DNA from 3 places in the Lysinibacillus zambalensis genome. Region 3 is predicted to be linked to each of the others. Evidence: riboswitches for the same ligand, from Rfam matches in the RefSeq annotation. Region 3 holds a riboswitch; each other region holds the start of a gene.
The links. Region 3 has a riboswitch for cobalamin ahead of ABNX05_RS11855 (hypothetical protein). Riboswitches for the same ligand answer to the same signal wherever they lie in the genome.
Positions count from the first base shown of each region.

Region 1 (6,287 bases), on a different contig from region 3:
TTACTTCAATACGATTTAAATCAAACCGAATTTTCAGTACTTGAGTTTTTATATCACCATGGTGAGCAACCAATTCAAGTAATTGGAAAGAAAATTTTAATTGCAAGCAGTAGTATTACGTATGTTATTGATAAGCTCGAACAAAAAAGTTTTGTGTATCGACGTGCTTGCCCAAAGGATCGTCGTGTCACATATGTTTTATTAACATATGAAGGACAAACGTTGATGGAAGAAATATTTCCAAAGCATGAACAAAAAATTAATGAGATTTTTGAAGTATTAGATCAACAGGAGATGGACACAATGATCCTGTCTTTAAAAAAGGTTGGTTTAAACGCAGTTGAAAAATAAAAAAAATTTACGTATATATCTCGAAATCGAGATAAATAGGAGGAACATAAAATGAACCATTTAAAAGGAATTCACCACGTTACTGCTATTACAAGTAGTGCGGAAGAGAATTATAAATTCTTTACTTATGTATTAGGGATGCGATTAGTGAAAAAAACAGTAAATCAGGATGATATCCAAACATATCATTTATTCTTTGCGGATGATAAAGGTAGTGCTGGTACTGATATGACATTTTTTGATTTCCCAAACATCCCAAAAGGTGTGCATGGAACGAATGAAATTTCCAAAACTTCATTCCGCGTGCCTACAGATGCGGCATTGGACTATTGGGTAAAACGTTTTGATCGATTAAATGTTAAACATACAGGTATACAAGAGCAATTTGGCAAGAAAACTTTATCATTCGTAGATTTTGATGATCAGCAATATCAACTTATTTCTGATGAAAACAATACAGGTGTTGCATCAGGCACTCCATGGCAAGATGGACCGATTCCTCTAGAATACGCAATTACAGGCTTAGGTCCAGTTTTTGTAAGAGTTGCTAATTTAAAATATTTCAAAGAGGTGCTCGAAAAAGTGATGCTCTTTACAGAAATTGCAGAGGAAGGGGATTTCCATTTATTTGAGGTTGGTGAAGGCGGAAACGGTGCACAAATCATTGTAGAGTTTAACGCAGTTTTACCAGTAGCTCGTCAAGGCTTCGGTACAGTACATCATGCAGCATTCCGCGTAGAGGATCGCGCTGTATTAGATGAATGGACTGAACGATTTGAAAGCTTTGGCTTCCATACTTCGGGTTATGTAAACCGTCACTTCTTTGAATCCCTTTATGCACGAGTTGCACCACAAATTTTATTTGAGCTAGCTACTGATGGCCCAGGATTTATGGGGGACGAGCCTTATGAAACATTAGGTGAAAAATTATCGTTGCCACCGTTTTTAGAGCCAAAGCGTGCACAAATTGAAGAGCTTGTTCGTCCTATTGACACTGTAAGAAGTACGATTACGTTCGATAAAGAATAAGAGTAATACTTTTCATTCCATTCAGTAGAGAAACACAAGTCTCGCTGAATGGAAATTACATATTTTTAAAAGAAAATGATTGGAGGTCAATTGGATGGAATTTGCAAAGGTAATAGATAAGCGTCGTTCTGCGAATAATTTTATAGAGGGTATTAAGATGAGCGAAGAAGATATACGTCCTATTTTGGAGGATGTCAAACTTGCTCCATCTGCTTTTAATTTACAGCATGCTAATTACATCGTTGTCTTAGATGAAGAAAAAAAAGAAAAAGTAAGAGAAGCAGCATACGGGCAATATAAAGTGCACTCAGCCTCGGCGGTTATACTTGTTTTAGGAGATAAAGAAGCCTATAAAAATACTGCTAACCTTAGTCAAGGGATGGTAGACTTAGGCATTATTAATGCTTGTGAGTTAGAAAATCTTGTTGAAGAAAATACAAAATTTTATAATGAGCGCGGCGAGGAGTTTAAGAAAGAGGAGGCTATTCGTAACGCTTCACTTTCAGCTATGTTATTTATGTTGGCAGCCAAAAATCGTGGATGGGATACATGTCCAATGATCGGCTTTGATCAGCAACAAATGAGAGCCCTTTTTAATGTCCCGGAAACACAAGAAATTGCGCTAATGATTACAATTGGTAAGGAAAAAGAAAGTAGTCGCCGCTTGCGTGGTTATCGTAAACCAGTTGAGGAATTTGCAACCTATTATTAGGTCGGTATAAAATAAAAGTGCTTTACAAAAAATAAATTTAATGCACATTTAGGAGGAAATATTGTGAAAGTAGTAGCAATCGTAGGTAGTATCCGTAAAGAATCTTATAATCTGCAGTTAGCGAAATTTATTCAAAAGCGTTATGCGGAGAAATTGGATCTTGAAGTATTAAGCTTAAAAGACCTACCAATGTATAACCAAGATATCGAAAATGAAGCACCACAAACAGTATTAGATTTTAAAGCACAAGTAAAAGAGGCGGATGCCGTTCTTTGGCTGACTCCAGAATATAATGGTACAGTGCCAGGTGTTATGGTTAACGCCATCGATTGGTTATCTCGCGTTGATAAAGTAATGATTGGTAAGCCATCATTCATGATGGGTGCATCAATGGGTAACTTAGGTACTGTTAAAGCACAATTACACTTAAGAGATATTTTATTCTCACCTGGAGTAAATTCACCATTACTTAGTGGTAATGATGTTTATATTGGCGCAGTACACACTAAATTTGATGCTGAAGGCCATTTAACAGATGAGGGTACTATCAAATTCCTAGATGTAGTTATTGATAACTTCTTAAACTGGATGAAAACATACGTTTAACAATAGAATGTCCCATTAGTATGTAAAATACTGATGGGACATTTTTAGGTTTTATAATATTTTTTGGGTTTATAATAGAGGTTAAAGCCTCGACACTCTTTGCCTTATATATAAGTCGGAACGGAAATCAACCCACGTTTTGGTGATGAACCTTTATTTGATTGGAATTATTTTCAATACCTTTTGAAGACGGTATGCAAAAATACCCGCGAATATAGCTAAAATAATATCCTTTGGCAAAGGAGGCATCATCCAAAGCCATGCTATTTTATACGTGAAAGCATCAGGCGCACTAGCCCATAGCTTATAGGCAAAGTACATCCAATTTGTCCCTAATAAATAATTAATAGCAGTTGCAACTAATGCAGCAACTACATAACTTTTCTTCGTTCCAATGCGTTCTACAATAAGCCCTGCGACAAATGCTGCTAATATAAACGAGACAATGAAACCAAATGTAGGACTTAAAATTTGTCCAAAGCCTCCGCTGAATCGTGCAAATACAGGTGCTCCTGCTAAACCGATGCACATATAAACAGTACAAGCGAGTGCCCCTTTTCTACTACCGAGAATAAGTCCCGCTAAAATAGCAAAAAACGTTTGCAATGTGATCGGTACTCCGCCAACAACCATGAAAGGCACAATGGACGTAATATTAGCCCCTATCATCATTAATGTTGAAAAAAGTCCAATGTATGCAATATCTACTGTTCTTAATTTTTGATGTGTATGTTCCACAATGGTTGTCATTATTTCACCTCTAAAAAGTAATGTTGATAATAATAGTGTAAGAAAATAAAGTTTTTGTGTCAACTTTATTACGGTTTTAGGTTAACGTAAAGGTGTTTCTTAACTTGATAAATGATTGATAGTATAGACTAACTATTGAAATATATGATAGAATTGTCATAATTTTAAATCATTCGATACTAATGGTGTGACATCTTATACAATGTGTCACTTAAAAGGGAAATCGGTGCAAATCCGACGCTGTCCCGCAACTGTAACGAGGAGTTCTATGATGATTTAGCCACTGTTCTAGAATGGGAAGGCAATCATAGATACATTGATTCGAAGCCAGGAGACCTGCCATTTAGTTATTCCTGTAATGCCCACGAGGATGAAAGCGATTACGGACAATAGTAGAAGAAAATCTAACATTGTTTAATTTCTTTCAGCAGGTGTCCAAATACACGCTGAAAGACGCGATTATGCCAAGCATAATTGATTCTAGGGTATTTCCATGCGCATTTGCATGGAATACCCTTTTTTCTTTCATTTATCTTCGTACTGCAAATATTAGCAGAGTATCAGCTACAATTACGGCTAGATGAAATTAATGTTTAATGATTAGGAGTTAATAAAAAGATGAATAGAAAATTTATGGTACTTTCGATGACCCTTCTTCTACTACTTATTATTTCAATGACAATTGCAATTATGGTTGGATCGGTTTCCGTTACGCCACTTTATGTATGGAAGGTTATCCTTTCTAAAATCCCTATTATTCAAAGCTCAATCGAACAAGATTGGAGTCGCTCACAGGAAATTATCATTTGGCAAATAAGGGCTCCGCGTGTATTACTCGCTGCTATCGTCGGAGCAGGCTTGGCAATTGCAGGAGCAGCTATTCAGGCGCTCGTTCGTAATTCAATTGCAGAACCATATATTTTAGGGATTTCTTCTGGAGCGACAGTTGGTGCCACAGCTGTCATCATTTTAGGTGCCTTTTCATTTCTGGGCGTTTATGCTCTTTCCGTATCGGCTTTTTTAGGCTCTCTCACAGCAATGGGGTTAGTTTTCTTCTTATCGCATGTTGGCGGTAGAGTATCCGTCTTTCGACTTTTGCTTTCAGGGATGGCGGTGTCATTTATTTTATCTGCTATTTCAAATTTTATCTTAATGTTGTCGAAGCAAGAGGGGGGAATGAAGGCAGTCATGTTTTGGATGCTAGGAAGCCTAGCAGGGGCGAAATGGAGTATTCTTGTAATTCCTGCAGTCATTTTTATTGTAGTATTTGCCTTGTTATGGCTCAACTATCGCAGCTTAAATTTATTACTTCTTGGAGAAGAAGCCGCAGTTACATTAGGGGTTAACTTACAACAATTTCGAATACAGCTTATTTTATTAGTATCGTTATTAACGGGTGTGTTGGTTGCTGTAAGTGGCTCAATTGGATTTGTTGGTTTAATCATTCCACATATTGTACGGCTAATTGTAGGTTCAAATCATAAGTATGTCATACCGATTAGCGCATTATTAGGGGGGATATTCTTAGTTTGGGCAGATGCAATTGCTCGAATATTAATTGCCCCTGAGGAAATGCCGATAGGAATTATCACGGCTTTTTGCGGAGGTCCATTTTTCATTTGGCTGCTACGTCGTAACAATTATTCTTTCGGTGAAGGAGATTAAAAAAATATGACATTAGAAGCGAAACAAATATCATTCTCCATTTCTGATGAACGCATATTACATGAAGTAAATGTTCAAATAAAGGACAAGCAATTTGTTGGGTTGATCGGTCCTAATGGTAGTGGGAAGTCAACGCTATTAAAGAATTTGTACCGTTTATTAAAACCAGAAAGTGGAACAGTGTTATTAAATGAACAAGATATTCTAAAGCAATCGAGTAAAAACATAGCTAAAAATCTAGCAGTTGTGAGTCAAGAAACACCGGTCTTATTTGATTTTACAGTGCATGATTTAGTGAGTATGGGGAGAACACCCCATAAAAAACTATTGGAGTTTGATCAAGAGCAAGATTTTCAAATCGTAAAGGATGCACTGAAGCAAACGGGTATCGCTCATTTAGAGAAACGTAGCTATAGCTCTCTTTCGGGTGGCGAAAAAAAGCGTGTGATGGTTGCTCGTGCCCTTGCTCAGCAAGCACAAGTGCTTATTTTAGATGAGCCAACAAATCATCTAGATATTCAGCATCAATTGCAGCTTATGGATCTAATCCAAACCTTACAATTAACAGTTGTTGCTGCAATCCACGATTTGAACATTGCGGCTATGTATTGCGATCAAATTTATGTTTTACAGCAAGGTCGAATTGTTTGTTTTGGCACGCCAGAAGAAGTACTTACACCGACATTATTACAAGATGTATTTGGGGTTTATGCCGATATTCAAACACATCCACTGACAGGTAAGCCATATTTAACGTATATCCCAGAGCAATTCACGAAGGAAGTTAAATGATTGATACATATTGTTATGGAGAGATTTGAAAGTGAAAATGTATATAGAAAAGTGAAAGATTTGTTGTTGCTGTCGCACAGATAAACAATGCTGAGGTTTCTTTTTATCTCTAAAAATTGTGGTTGATCTTCGTTTCGACTGGGCGACTCATTGGGGATCAGCGATAGTGGAACGAAGGCTAAGAGCATCACATCCTGTGATAACGCCTTCTTGACCAACATCGTGCCGCTGTCGCTACGTTAGCACTAAGCTTTCGCACAAAAAACATCTGTTGACCCGACGCCCCCAGGAAGCTCTGCTCTGCGCGAAAGCGAAGCGTCAGCAACAAATGTTTTAACTGTGCGAAAGCGAAGCGTCAGCAACAAATGTTTTAACTGCGCGA
Region 1 covers NZ_JBEGDG010000040.1:21,580-27,866, forward strand. The annotation lists gene ABNX05_RS25455 (MarR family winged helix-turn-helix transcriptional regulator) at 1-351, shown strand, start outside; gene ABNX05_RS25460 (ring-cleaving dioxygenase) at 403-1,380, shown strand; gene ABNX05_RS25465 (nitroreductase family protein) at 1,475-2,092, shown strand; gene ABNX05_RS25470 (NADPH-dependent FMN reductase) at 2,156-2,698, shown strand; gene ABNX05_RS25475 (biotin transporter BioY) at 2,852-3,448, opposite strand; cobalamin riboswitch at 3,615-3,806, shown strand; gene ABNX05_RS25480 (FecCD family ABC transporter permease) at 4,067-5,113, shown strand; gene ABNX05_RS25485 (heme ABC transporter ATP-binding protein) at 5,120-5,905, shown strand.
Region 1: it holds a riboswitch for cobalamin, as region 3 does, so the genes downstream of both, ABNX05_RS25480 (FecCD family ABC transporter permease) here and ABNX05_RS11855 (hypothetical protein) in region 3, are expected to answer to the same signal.

Region 2 (6,287 bases), on a different contig from region 3:
TTGATGTGGATAACGTCCAAGAGATACAGCCTCCCTTACACTGTTTGAAAATGTATTAACATGTAATTGTGGCAGCACTGCCATCTTCTTTGCTAATGCACGAGCAGTGTAAGAGCTACTGTTTTTACCATCTACTAATACAGTGCCTGCAGTTGCTGGTAGTATGCCACTTATTACTTTTAACAGTGTGGATTTCCCACTACCATTCGGCCCTAAAATCCCTAGTATTTTACCTTTTTCAACGGAAAAACTTATATCGTGGACGATCGGTACGTCTTCATAACCACCGGAAAGATGTTCAACAACAATCATGCCCGTACCCCCTTGCCTCTACGTTGTTTATAAAAAATATAGGAAAAAACGGGCGCCCCAATAAATGCAGTAATGACACCAATCGGCAGCTCTCTTGGCATAATAATTGTTCTTGCTATTAAATCACAAATAATTAGCAAAGTTGCCCCATTTAAAAATGATAACGGCAATAAATGACGATGATCTGAACCCCAAACCATTCTCGTCATATGAGGAACAACTAAACCAACAAAGCCAATCGTTCCAGAAACAGCTACCGCTGCTCCTGTCAACATGGATCCACCTACTAAAATAATATATTTACTACGTTTAACATTGACACCTAAATGCTTCGCACGTTCTTCACCATATAACAGAACATTTAACTCACGTCTTTGTGTCCAAAGCATAATAGAGCCAATAATGACAAACGGAATGATCATCTGAACGTAAGGCCAACCACGCATCGATACTGAACCGAGCAACCAACCGATTACTTGGCGTAGCTCCTCACCAGATAATGCAATCATTAATGAAATCAAGGAACCTAAAAACGAACTAAATATTACCCCTGTTAAAATAAGAGTTTCCATTTTTAGTGAACGGTCTACTATTCTAGCAAAACCCATAACAGCAAACATTGTTAATATGGCCCCTATCATACTAAAGACTGGCAATGTAAAATGACCGATTACAGGTATTGAGACACTAAAGAAAATCGTCATCACTGCGCCAACTGATGCACCGGAGGAAACACCTAACGTATAAGGATCAGCCAAAGGATTTTTTAATAGGCCTTGAAAAGCTGCCCCTGCAATAGCAAGTGATGCCCCTACAAGCCCTGCTAGCATCACTCGAGGTAAACGAATCTTCCATAAAATATTGGCAGCTGTTTCATCGGCCGCCGTATTCCACAATACTTCTAATGGAATATGAACCGAGCCTATCGCTACACCACACCAGATGCTAATGATTAAAAGCGTAATTGCTGTTACATAGGCTACAATTGTTTTACTCATTTAAACGCCTCTGGGTAAACGGCCTTTGCTAATTCCTCAAAACCATCTGCTAATCGAGGACCTTGACGACTTGTCATACTTTCATCCACTTGTACAATAGCTTTATTTTTTACGGCAGTTACTGTCTCAAAGCCTGGACGTTGTGGAATTTTCGTTAAAATATTTGGTACATAATTATATGCCACAACAATGACATCTGGATTTTTCGCAATAATTTGTTCAGCTTCAATTGGATACCAGTCATTTACATCTGCTGCCACATTTTCGGCATGAATCATTTCTAGCATTTCATTCATAAATGTACCTTTACCAGCTGTATAAATCTGTGGCTCATCAGACGATTCTAAAAAGACTTTCTTTGGCTCAACACCCTTAAGTTTTGTTTCAACTTCTTCAATTTTATCCTTCATATTTGCGACTATTTTTTTAGCCTCTTCTAGTTTTCCCGTTGCACGACCAAGCTGTTCAATCGTTGTGTAAGTTTCATTAAAGTTTTTTGCATCCGCTACAACAAATACTTTCACACCGGCAGCCTCAAGCTGTTCAATTGCTCCTTTTGAATAACTCATACCGGATGCATGTGCAAAAACGATATCTGGCGTTAACGCAATAATTTGTTCAATATTATAATCTACACCGCCAACCTTATCTTTTTTAGTAGCCTCTGCTGGATAATCGTCATTATCTGTTACACCTACTATTTCATCATTTAAGCCAAGACCAAATAAAATTTCAGTGTTACTTGGAATGAGAGAAACTATTTTTTCAGGAGGTGCTTCTAGCGTAATATCTTTGCCAACAGCATCTGTTATCGTCATTGGAAATGTTGCTTGATCTACTTTAGATGTCTCTTGCTGCTCAGCAGATGACGGCTTGTCATTTGTCGCCTCTTTTGTGTTGCACGCTGCAAGCAAGCCAACAGCTAAAAATGCTGATAATCCTATTTTCCAAAATTTCTTCATGTGAATCCCCCTTAGTCTATCTGTGCATAAAGTTAACGACTTGTTTATCTGATTGATCGATACATTTTAGGTTTTATCGTTTAAGGTTGTGGAGTTGTTTATCTCTCAACGTTGTGGGGATATCGTCCAACTTTTTAAGTTTATCACCCAACTTTGTGGATTTATCGACCACATCGTGTGTTTCCGCACAACATTATGGGGTTATCACCCAACATTTTAGGCTTATCGTCCAACTTTTTAAGTTTATCACCCAACTTTGTGGATTTATCGACCACATCGTATTTCCGCACAACATTATGGGGTTATCACCCAACATTTTAGGCTTATCGCCCAACTTTTTGAGTTTATTACCTAACGTTGTGGGGGTATCGCCCTCTTTTTCAAATTTATCGATATTCAGCTTACAAAACAAATACCCCTCATCATAAAAAAAATGAGGGGGTCAAATTTGCACAATATACATATACAAAATCCACCATCCTATCCTCGTAGGCTACAACGTGTTTTCTATAAAGGCAGGTCTCCTGGCTCGTGCTTCATACGCTTTTTCAAGCCTTCCCGAAATTTTCAGTGGCGCAGATTGAAAAAACTCACACTTACAGTGGCGGGACCGCATCGGAATTACACCGATTTCCCTTTTCACTTTACTTAAGTAAAGAACCTTTATAATATTCAGTTGATTGTATTATACATGAAAATCAAAGAAGTCGCCTCCATTCGAGACGACTCTTCATCAAATCAATTATGCTCGTCATAATTGCCACAGGACGTGGCGTGCTTAGACTGGGTTCCTCTATTTCAGCGGATGTTTGGACGCTGAAAAAAGTTAAACTATGTCAGAAAAATACTGTACCGTTTTCATTGGTGCACCCATTTCTCGTAATGCCCATGTATTCTCTAAATAAATGTCTGCTAGCTTCTCATATTTACCGCCGAATCTTTGTGCCCATTCAACTGCTACAACACTTTCATATAAATGTGCCATTTGCTCTGCGACCTTTTTTGCTTCAAACGTTTTTGTTGCATCATCTAAACGGCTAAATGTTTGCCAAGTTGAATCTAGTTTTGCTAATTGCCCTACTACAATTTCAACTAATGGACTGTCAGCCAGTTTTTCTAGACGTTCCTCCATAACACGAACAAACATTTCGTGCACATGAAACTTATCTACTAAACGAATGAGCTCTAAAGCTAAAATATTTGCAGTCCCCTCCCATACGGTAAGGACCTGTGCATCTCTTAATAACCGAGGTGTAACAAAGTCTTCAATATAGCCGTTTCCGCCATGTAATTCAATGGCTTCACTCGCATAATGTACAGCTTGCTCAGCGGTTTCTTTTTTCATGATTGCAATATACAAGCGGTTCAAAATGATGTCCTCTTTATTCCCCTGTCCACTAGTTACTTTATCGTATAGCTGAATAAGATCAAAAACCGTAGCAACTTCTACATGAAGCTTGGCAGCAAATTTCCCTAGTGTATCCTGGATCATAGGATATTGCGTTAAAGGCTTACCAAATGCATGGCGATTTGTCACATAGTGCTTCGCCTCTAAATAGCCGCGACGCATGATGCCGATAGAAGCAACTGCATTGCAAATTCTTGATAAATTAAGCGCCTCCAACATATAGTAAATCCCTTTATTCAGATCACCAACAACATATGCGAGCGCCCCATCAAATTCCACCTCACCAGAAGGTACTGCTCTAACACCAAGTTTATCCTTTAAACGCCGAACGCGCAGGTTATTAACTGTGCCATCATCATTTCTCCATGGAACTGCAAACAATGTTAAACCCTTTGAGCCTGCACGAGCCCCTTCTATGCGTGCCAATACCATAGTCACTCCACACATTCCAGCGTTAGATGCAAAATATTTCTCACCATATAAACGATACTGATTGCCGTCCTGCCTTGCCTCTACAACATTCGCTCCGACATCAGAGCCACCTTGGCGCTCCGTTAAAAATGTAGCCCCCTCATAGAGCTCTGTCTCTCCAGTTGCACAAACATGTGGTAAAAAGCGCTCCTTCACCTCATCACTCGCATAATGATCAAGCAGATAAGCCGTTGCCATCGTTAACGTAACAGGACAGTAAAAGCCTGGTTCAGCATGTGATAGTATATAGCCTTGAGCAAAGCTATACACATAGTTGCCCTTTCTACCTAATTGCGGAATATCTTTATGCACATAGCCAACAATGCCAGTATTGTACGTCTCTTCAATTGTTTTTTTATAACCGTCATTGACCCAAATCTCTGACACTTCTTCACCATAGGCATTATACCTTTGTAATCGAGGTTCACCCTCTCTATCCGTATGTTTAGCTCTCACATCAATATCTCCTGCACAAAGCTCACCGAAATCTGTTAGCTCACGTGTTGCATATTCCGCAAACTCTTTATCTAGCATCATTTCTAAAACGTTTTGAAGTGTATCATTCTCTTTAAAAAAGTTTGTTGTTTTCATTTCTTCCTGCTGTAAAACCTTCATTTTATCTCACCTCTTGTCCTTTCAACGTTTGTTTTAGTATTTTGCCTGATGCATTTCGTGGTAGCGCTTCTACACGTTCGAACATGCGTGGAATTTTATATTTAGCAAGATGCTCCTCCAAATAAGCTTTAAGTTCGTTCTCGTCAATTTCTGTTTTAGCAGCATAAACAGCCTTCACGGTTTCTCCCCACTCCGGATGTGGTACACCTATTACAGCAACTTCAAATATTCCCTCATAACTCAACATACGATCTTCAATTTCTTTCGGATAAATATTCACACCGCCTGAAAAAACGACATCCTTTTTACGATCAACAATCCAAATATAGCCGTCCTCATCTAAGCGAGCTAAGTCACCTGTTTTCAGCCAGCCATCTATAAATGCAGCCTTTGTTGCGATATCATCCTTGTAATAGCCCAGCATATTGCTCTCACCGAATAACACAATTTCTCCTACTTCACCAACACTGACATCTTCTCCAATGTCGTTGATAATACGCAGCTCTGCTCCAAGTGGTGCACGTCGCCCAACGCTCCCCGCCTTCGTTGCATGCTCTTCACCAAGCAATATTGAACCGTTTGGCCCAGCCTCTGTTAAGCCATAGACACAAGTTAAATTTTCTGTTCTAAAAGCTTTTTGTAAATGACGGACTTCGTTTTGTGATAACGGTGCGCCACCATATGCCCACCATTTCATCGATGATAAATCAGCTGTTTGCAATCTTGGCAGTTGGGCAGTTAACAAATATGCAACAGGCGCTCCAAAGAAATGCGTCGTCCGCTCCTGCTCTATTGAATCAATAAATAAATCAGGTGTAAACGTTGGTGTTAACACGTTTGTTGATCCTACAAGTACCCCTGCCATTAAAAATAAATGTAATGGAGCTGAATGCGTTAATGGCATCATAAGAAGGATCCGGCTTTCTGGCTTTACTTCCATTTCCACTGCAATCATTTGCGCTACAGATAAAATATTGCGATAGCTAAACAACACACCCTTTGGTTTTCCCGTTGTACCCGATGTATATAAAATCGTTGAGACATCATCTTCATTCAACTGGCAATCAATGGTTTGAGTGCTTGCATGTTCAATAAGTGTTTCATAGTTTAGCCAGCCAGCGTACTCTTGACCCGTTTTGATTTTTAAAGGAACTACCGTGATGTTTTCAACTGCTGCAAAAATTGCCTCATGCACTAAAATAGCTTTAGCATCAGCATGCCGAGCTACATACTCGACCTCCTGCAACGTAAATTTCGCATTTACCGGTACGACAATAGCCCCGATGCGCTGAATAGCAAAATAGCTAACAACAAACTCTACAACATTTGGCATAAAAATGATTACTTTATCGCCTTGTCGCACACCCTGCTCTACTAAAGCATGACTAAAACGTGTCACTTGCTCATCTAAATCACGATAAGTTACTCGTCTGCCCTGACAAACAACCGCTTCACTCATAGGGTACTTTCGCGCATTACGTGCTAACAAATTCGAACTATTCATCAAGCATCTCTCCCTTT
Region 2 covers NZ_JBEGDG010000012.1:92,237-98,523, forward strand. The annotation lists gene ABNX05_RS16245 (adenosylcobinamide amidohydrolase) at 1-312, opposite strand, end outside; gene ABNX05_RS16250 (FecCD family ABC transporter permease) at 309-1,310, opposite strand; gene ABNX05_RS16255 (ABC transporter substrate-binding protein) at 1,307-2,272, opposite strand; cobalamin riboswitch at 2,770-2,952, opposite strand; gene ABNX05_RS16260 (acyl-CoA dehydrogenase family protein) at 3,099-4,766, opposite strand; gene ABNX05_RS16265 (class I adenylate-forming enzyme family protein) at 4,768-6,270, opposite strand; gene ABNX05_RS16270 (MerR family transcriptional regulator) at 6,263-6,287, opposite strand, start outside.
Region 2: it holds a riboswitch for cobalamin, as region 3 does, so the genes downstream of both, ABNX05_RS16255 (ABC transporter substrate-binding protein) here and ABNX05_RS11855 (hypothetical protein) in region 3, are expected to answer to the same signal.

Region 3 (4,837 bases):
ACATAAACACTATATGAAATATTTTTTATACCAATTCTGTTACAATGTTGTTAAATGAATGAATAGAAACGAGGATCTTTTTATGCATGTAACAATTGGAGTACTTGCTCACGTGGATGCCGGTAAAACAACATTTTCTGAGCAGTTACTATTTCATACAAACAGTATTCAAGCTCGTGGACGAGTGGATCACCAGGACACATTTTTAGATAGTCATGAGCTGGAGCGTCAGCGAGGCATTACGATTTTTGCGGAGCAAGGCCGCATGACGCTTGGGGATGATACATATACATTAATCGATACACCAGGGCACGTCGATTTCTCTCCAGAGATGGAGCGTGCCATTCGGGTTATGGATTATGCCATCATTATTGTTAGTGCTGTCGAAGGAATACAGGGTCATACTGAAACAGTGTGGCAACTTTTACGCCAATATCATGTTCCAACCTTCTTTTTTATTAACAAAATTGATCGTGAAGGAGCAGATGTTGAAGCTGTAATGGCTGCGCTTCAAAAGGATTGCTCTGCAGATGTTTTATTCGTAGACGAACCGCTCCGTTCCGACTATGTTTCAAACGACATAATGGAGTGGCTTGCTGAACGTGATGAACACCTTCTCGATGCTTTTCTCAATGAAACATTGGATAGCTCTAGCTGCCTTACTCATTTATCTAGGATGATTAAACAGGAAAAGGCCTTTCTATGTTTTACTGGGTCTGCCTTAAAAGATAGTGGAATAAAGGAATTCCTAACACAGCTCCCCCTCCTTACAGAGACACAATTTAATAACAACGCTCCGTTTCAAGGTGAGGTGTTTAAAATTCGTCATGATGGACATCAACGCTTAACTTTTATCAAATCTTTGCAAGGAACGTTACATGTCCGTGATGAACTTTCATTTGGAGACGTGACTGAAAAAGTGACGGAGATTCGACTATACAATGGCAACCGGTATGAAACTTCTCAAAAGATAGAGGCCGGGGAGATTTTCGCAGTAAAAGGGATTAGTCTAGCAAACATCGGCGATATTATTGGTTCTTCGAATAATTCTCAGCCCTTTGAGTTAGTACCGACTTTACAGGCAAAAGTACATTATGAAGGCACTCAGCATATAAAGGACGTGTTAAAAACTTTCCGTATTCTTGAAGCAGAAGAACCTTCATTACGTGTGCTATGGCATGAAAAATTTCAAGAAATTCATGTTCATATTATGGGTGTCATCCAACTCGAGGTTCTTATCGAAGTGCTTCATGAACGGTTCTCGTTAGACATTTCATTTAGCGAACCACAGATTTTGTATATGGAAACGATCACCACAACGGTGACAGGTTACGGTCATTTCGAGCCATTAAAGCATTACGCAGAGGTCCATTTATTGATGGAGCCAAATACACGCGGCACCGGCAATACATTTGTCAATGCATGCCACGCAGATGATTTATCAGTTGGACATCAACGACTCATTGAAAAACATTTATTCGAGCGCGATCATCATGGGCTGTTAACCGGTTTTCCGGTTACAGATATTCGCTTCACACTCTTAACAGGACGCGCACATAATAAACATACTGAAGGTGGCGATTTCCGTGAAGCAACATTCCGTGCATTACGGCAAGGGCTCGAACAAGCAGAAAATATATTACTAGAGCCGTACTACCGCTTTAAACTTAAAGCTCCTAGTGATTTCATCGGCCGCATGATGACGGACATTCAGCAAGCTGCTGGTACATTTGACGCACCAATCATAACTGAATATGACGCGATTGTAACCGGCCGGGCCCCCGTCTCAACATTTATGAGCTACAGTACAACCTTTGCCGCCTACACCAATGGGAAAGGCGTACTTTCCCTACAATTTGATGGCTACGATACATGTCACAATACAGAAGAAATTATTGCGCAAATCAGCTACGATAAGAACGCCGATCCCGACTATACATCCTCTAGTATTTTTTGCGCAAAAGGCAAGGGCTACTCTGTTCCATGGCACGAAGCACAAGCAGCAATGCATTGTATTGACTAAATTCATAAAAACAGGACATGATTTGTTAGATCAATGTCCTGTTTTCTTATGTTTCGTGGAGAATTTCTATACTTTTGTGGGTAATCTTGCTTCGCGAGGGTATTTACCTTCTCTCCGCGGGTATTCCCTTTCCTTCCGCGGGTATTCTTGCTTCGCGCGGGTATTTACCTTCTCTCCGCGGGTATTTACCTTCTCTCCGCGGGTATTCCCTTTCCTTCCGCGGGTATTCTTGCTTCGCGCGGGTATCTACCCTATACTGACAACTCCATTCTCTACCTTGTCAGGCATATACCTTCACCTCGGGGAATTGAAATTCATCCCGCACATTTTTAATTTACTAAGCTTGTATCGTTTTCTGTCCCTGTTTATTAATAAGATATGAAGATTCCACCACAACGTAGCTTTGGGATTGTGAGAAATCCATTAAAACTTTGCCAGGTCGACTTTTCAAAAGTTGTAAATTATCAATCAGTTCAAGCAATAGTTCATGACCTTTTCCACGTGGGTGCCAGTTGAAATGATTATCATTTAGTTCCTTCACAGCTTTTAGAAATTGATGATACTCTCGCTCTATAAAATTGATTAGTTGATTATTTTTATAAACTACTCGTGATAAATCCTCTACATATACTTCATAAAAGCGCATCACTATCGAGCACAATAAATCATTGACCCGAGCAGCACTTAGTATTGGCTTAGGGGCTTGGGAAAGTCGCTCTAGATTTGGTTTTGCACGCGTCGAATCGATACGTGTAATTAAATGAAAATGTTCACCATTAACATCGTACACAATTGGATTTGTCGGCATATACATCATAAAATCATTTGTTTTTGTTTTAAGTTGATCTGTAATAATTGCTTTTGCAAAAAGGTGGCCATTAAAACTTTCATTTTGAATCCAAATAATATCTTTGTTATATAAAATTTGATCAAACAATCGTTCATTACTAATAAGATTGCTAGCTATTAATTGATCGACAAGGGATTCTACAACCATTCTTGTTGTAGCTTTCTTGGCAACTTCAGTGCGTGGCTGCTTACAAATTTTCATTTCTGCATATTGCGATTCCTGTGCTGTACTTACATGAATATTCGTCATCATTGCATCCTCTTTTCGTACATATTATTCAAAACGGAAGTCTTCTTTTACATAAAAAAAGGATTTCCTACAACTAGAGGAAATCCTTCATTCTATCTTTTTCATTCATCACAAAAAGTCAAATTATACCCAAGCATAAAAGAATTGCCTTGAAAGCGATTACCGTCTTTTATTTTGGGCGTTTGACGTACGGCGACGAACAGAGCATTCTGTTTTGTCAACATGCCACCTCCTATTCCTCGTAGGGTTATGGTGTGTACTCATAATAGGCAGGTATCCTGACTCATGGTCATCACTACTTTTCGCCTTCCCGTCGTTAAACAGTGGTATATGAAAAGTCGCTCACATTTACAGTTGCGGGACAGTGTCGGAGTTGCACCGACTTCCCTTTTAAGTAAATTGCACGCAATTTACACCTATTAATTATTAATATTAAATTGTAATTTAACACACTAATTCATGTAGAGTAGATATTCCTTTTATATTTCTGGTTTAAATTGTAATATGTATTCTAGTATTTGTCAAAAGACAAAAAAAGTTTATCCCAAATTTAAAATGTACCCTATAAGATAGACACTTTCAAAAAGGTCATCTTATAGGGTATTTTTGTTTATAATGAAGAAAAAAACGAGCGGTGGTAAATAGGATGACTAAAAATTTATTTTCGAAACAACAACAGGCACAATTAAAATTAAATCCATACGTCAAAACGGTAAGTGCGAAAGCCATTACTTATACGGAAGAACTTAGCACCTTTCGGAACATCAGTATAAAAGAGTTAGAAAGCAATCTATATAATAAATTCAGTCGTATCAAGGGTTTGGAGTATATTTGTGAAAATACATAATTAATAATGCTAGATATATTAGTTCTAAGCAAATTATAGTGAGTGAAGTCTATTTAGATTTTTTATGTTCATTGTTCGAGATATGAGTTATTATATAAACAATGTTTTCTATTAATTAGGAGTTGTTTTGTGTGAAAGATAATCTTAAGAAATATGTTATTTTAACCCTAATCATAGTATTTTCGGTATTTACGGCACTGTATTTATATGATAAATATCAAGAATATCAATTTGATAAGGGCATTGCAGATGAAAATGAAAAAAAATTAGAGCAAGAAAGGGAAAGATTTCTGAATAAAGTGAAGGTTGAATTTAAAAGGGATACTTCTTTTGATACATTTGCTGTTGAAATTACAAATTTTAATGACAGAACTATTCATGGATATATAGAAGTCACAATTCTCGATAAAAATGAAGAAGTATTATGGGAAGAATCAGTTTTCATTCCAGAAGATGGAATAAAAAGTGGGGATACGTATAGATACGTAAAGGATTATGATTCAGTTGAAAATGCTGATTCAGTTAAATTTGAAAAATCGGTTTATTAGTTAATTGCACTTCATACATATCAAACACGCTACCTATTAGGGTTTGCGTGTTTTTTGTTTTGTATAGACAATACTAATTTAAATGTTAACGTTTATTAATAATATTTATTATATAAAGGTTAACTTCAACATATACTTTCTTAGACATAGAGACTGTCTCCTGTTTACGATTTTTACCAAACACTGTGAGGTAAGTATCGTTTATATCAGACCATCGAAGCCCCTACATTTCTCCCAAGCGTATACCTGTTCCAAGCAAGATTTTAATTACTGTAGTGTTCCTGTATGCGGTGAACTCATGGTCTTTACGTTTTATACGT
Region 3 covers NZ_JBEGDG010000007.1:167,303-172,139, forward strand. The annotation lists gene ABNX05_RS11850 (GTP-binding protein) at 83-2,023, shown strand; gene ABNX05_RS11855 (hypothetical protein) at 2,361-3,125, opposite strand; cobalamin riboswitch at 3,374-3,557, opposite strand; gene ABNX05_RS11860 (hypothetical protein) at 3,769-3,969, shown strand; gene ABNX05_RS11865 (hypothetical protein) at 4,101-4,517, shown strand.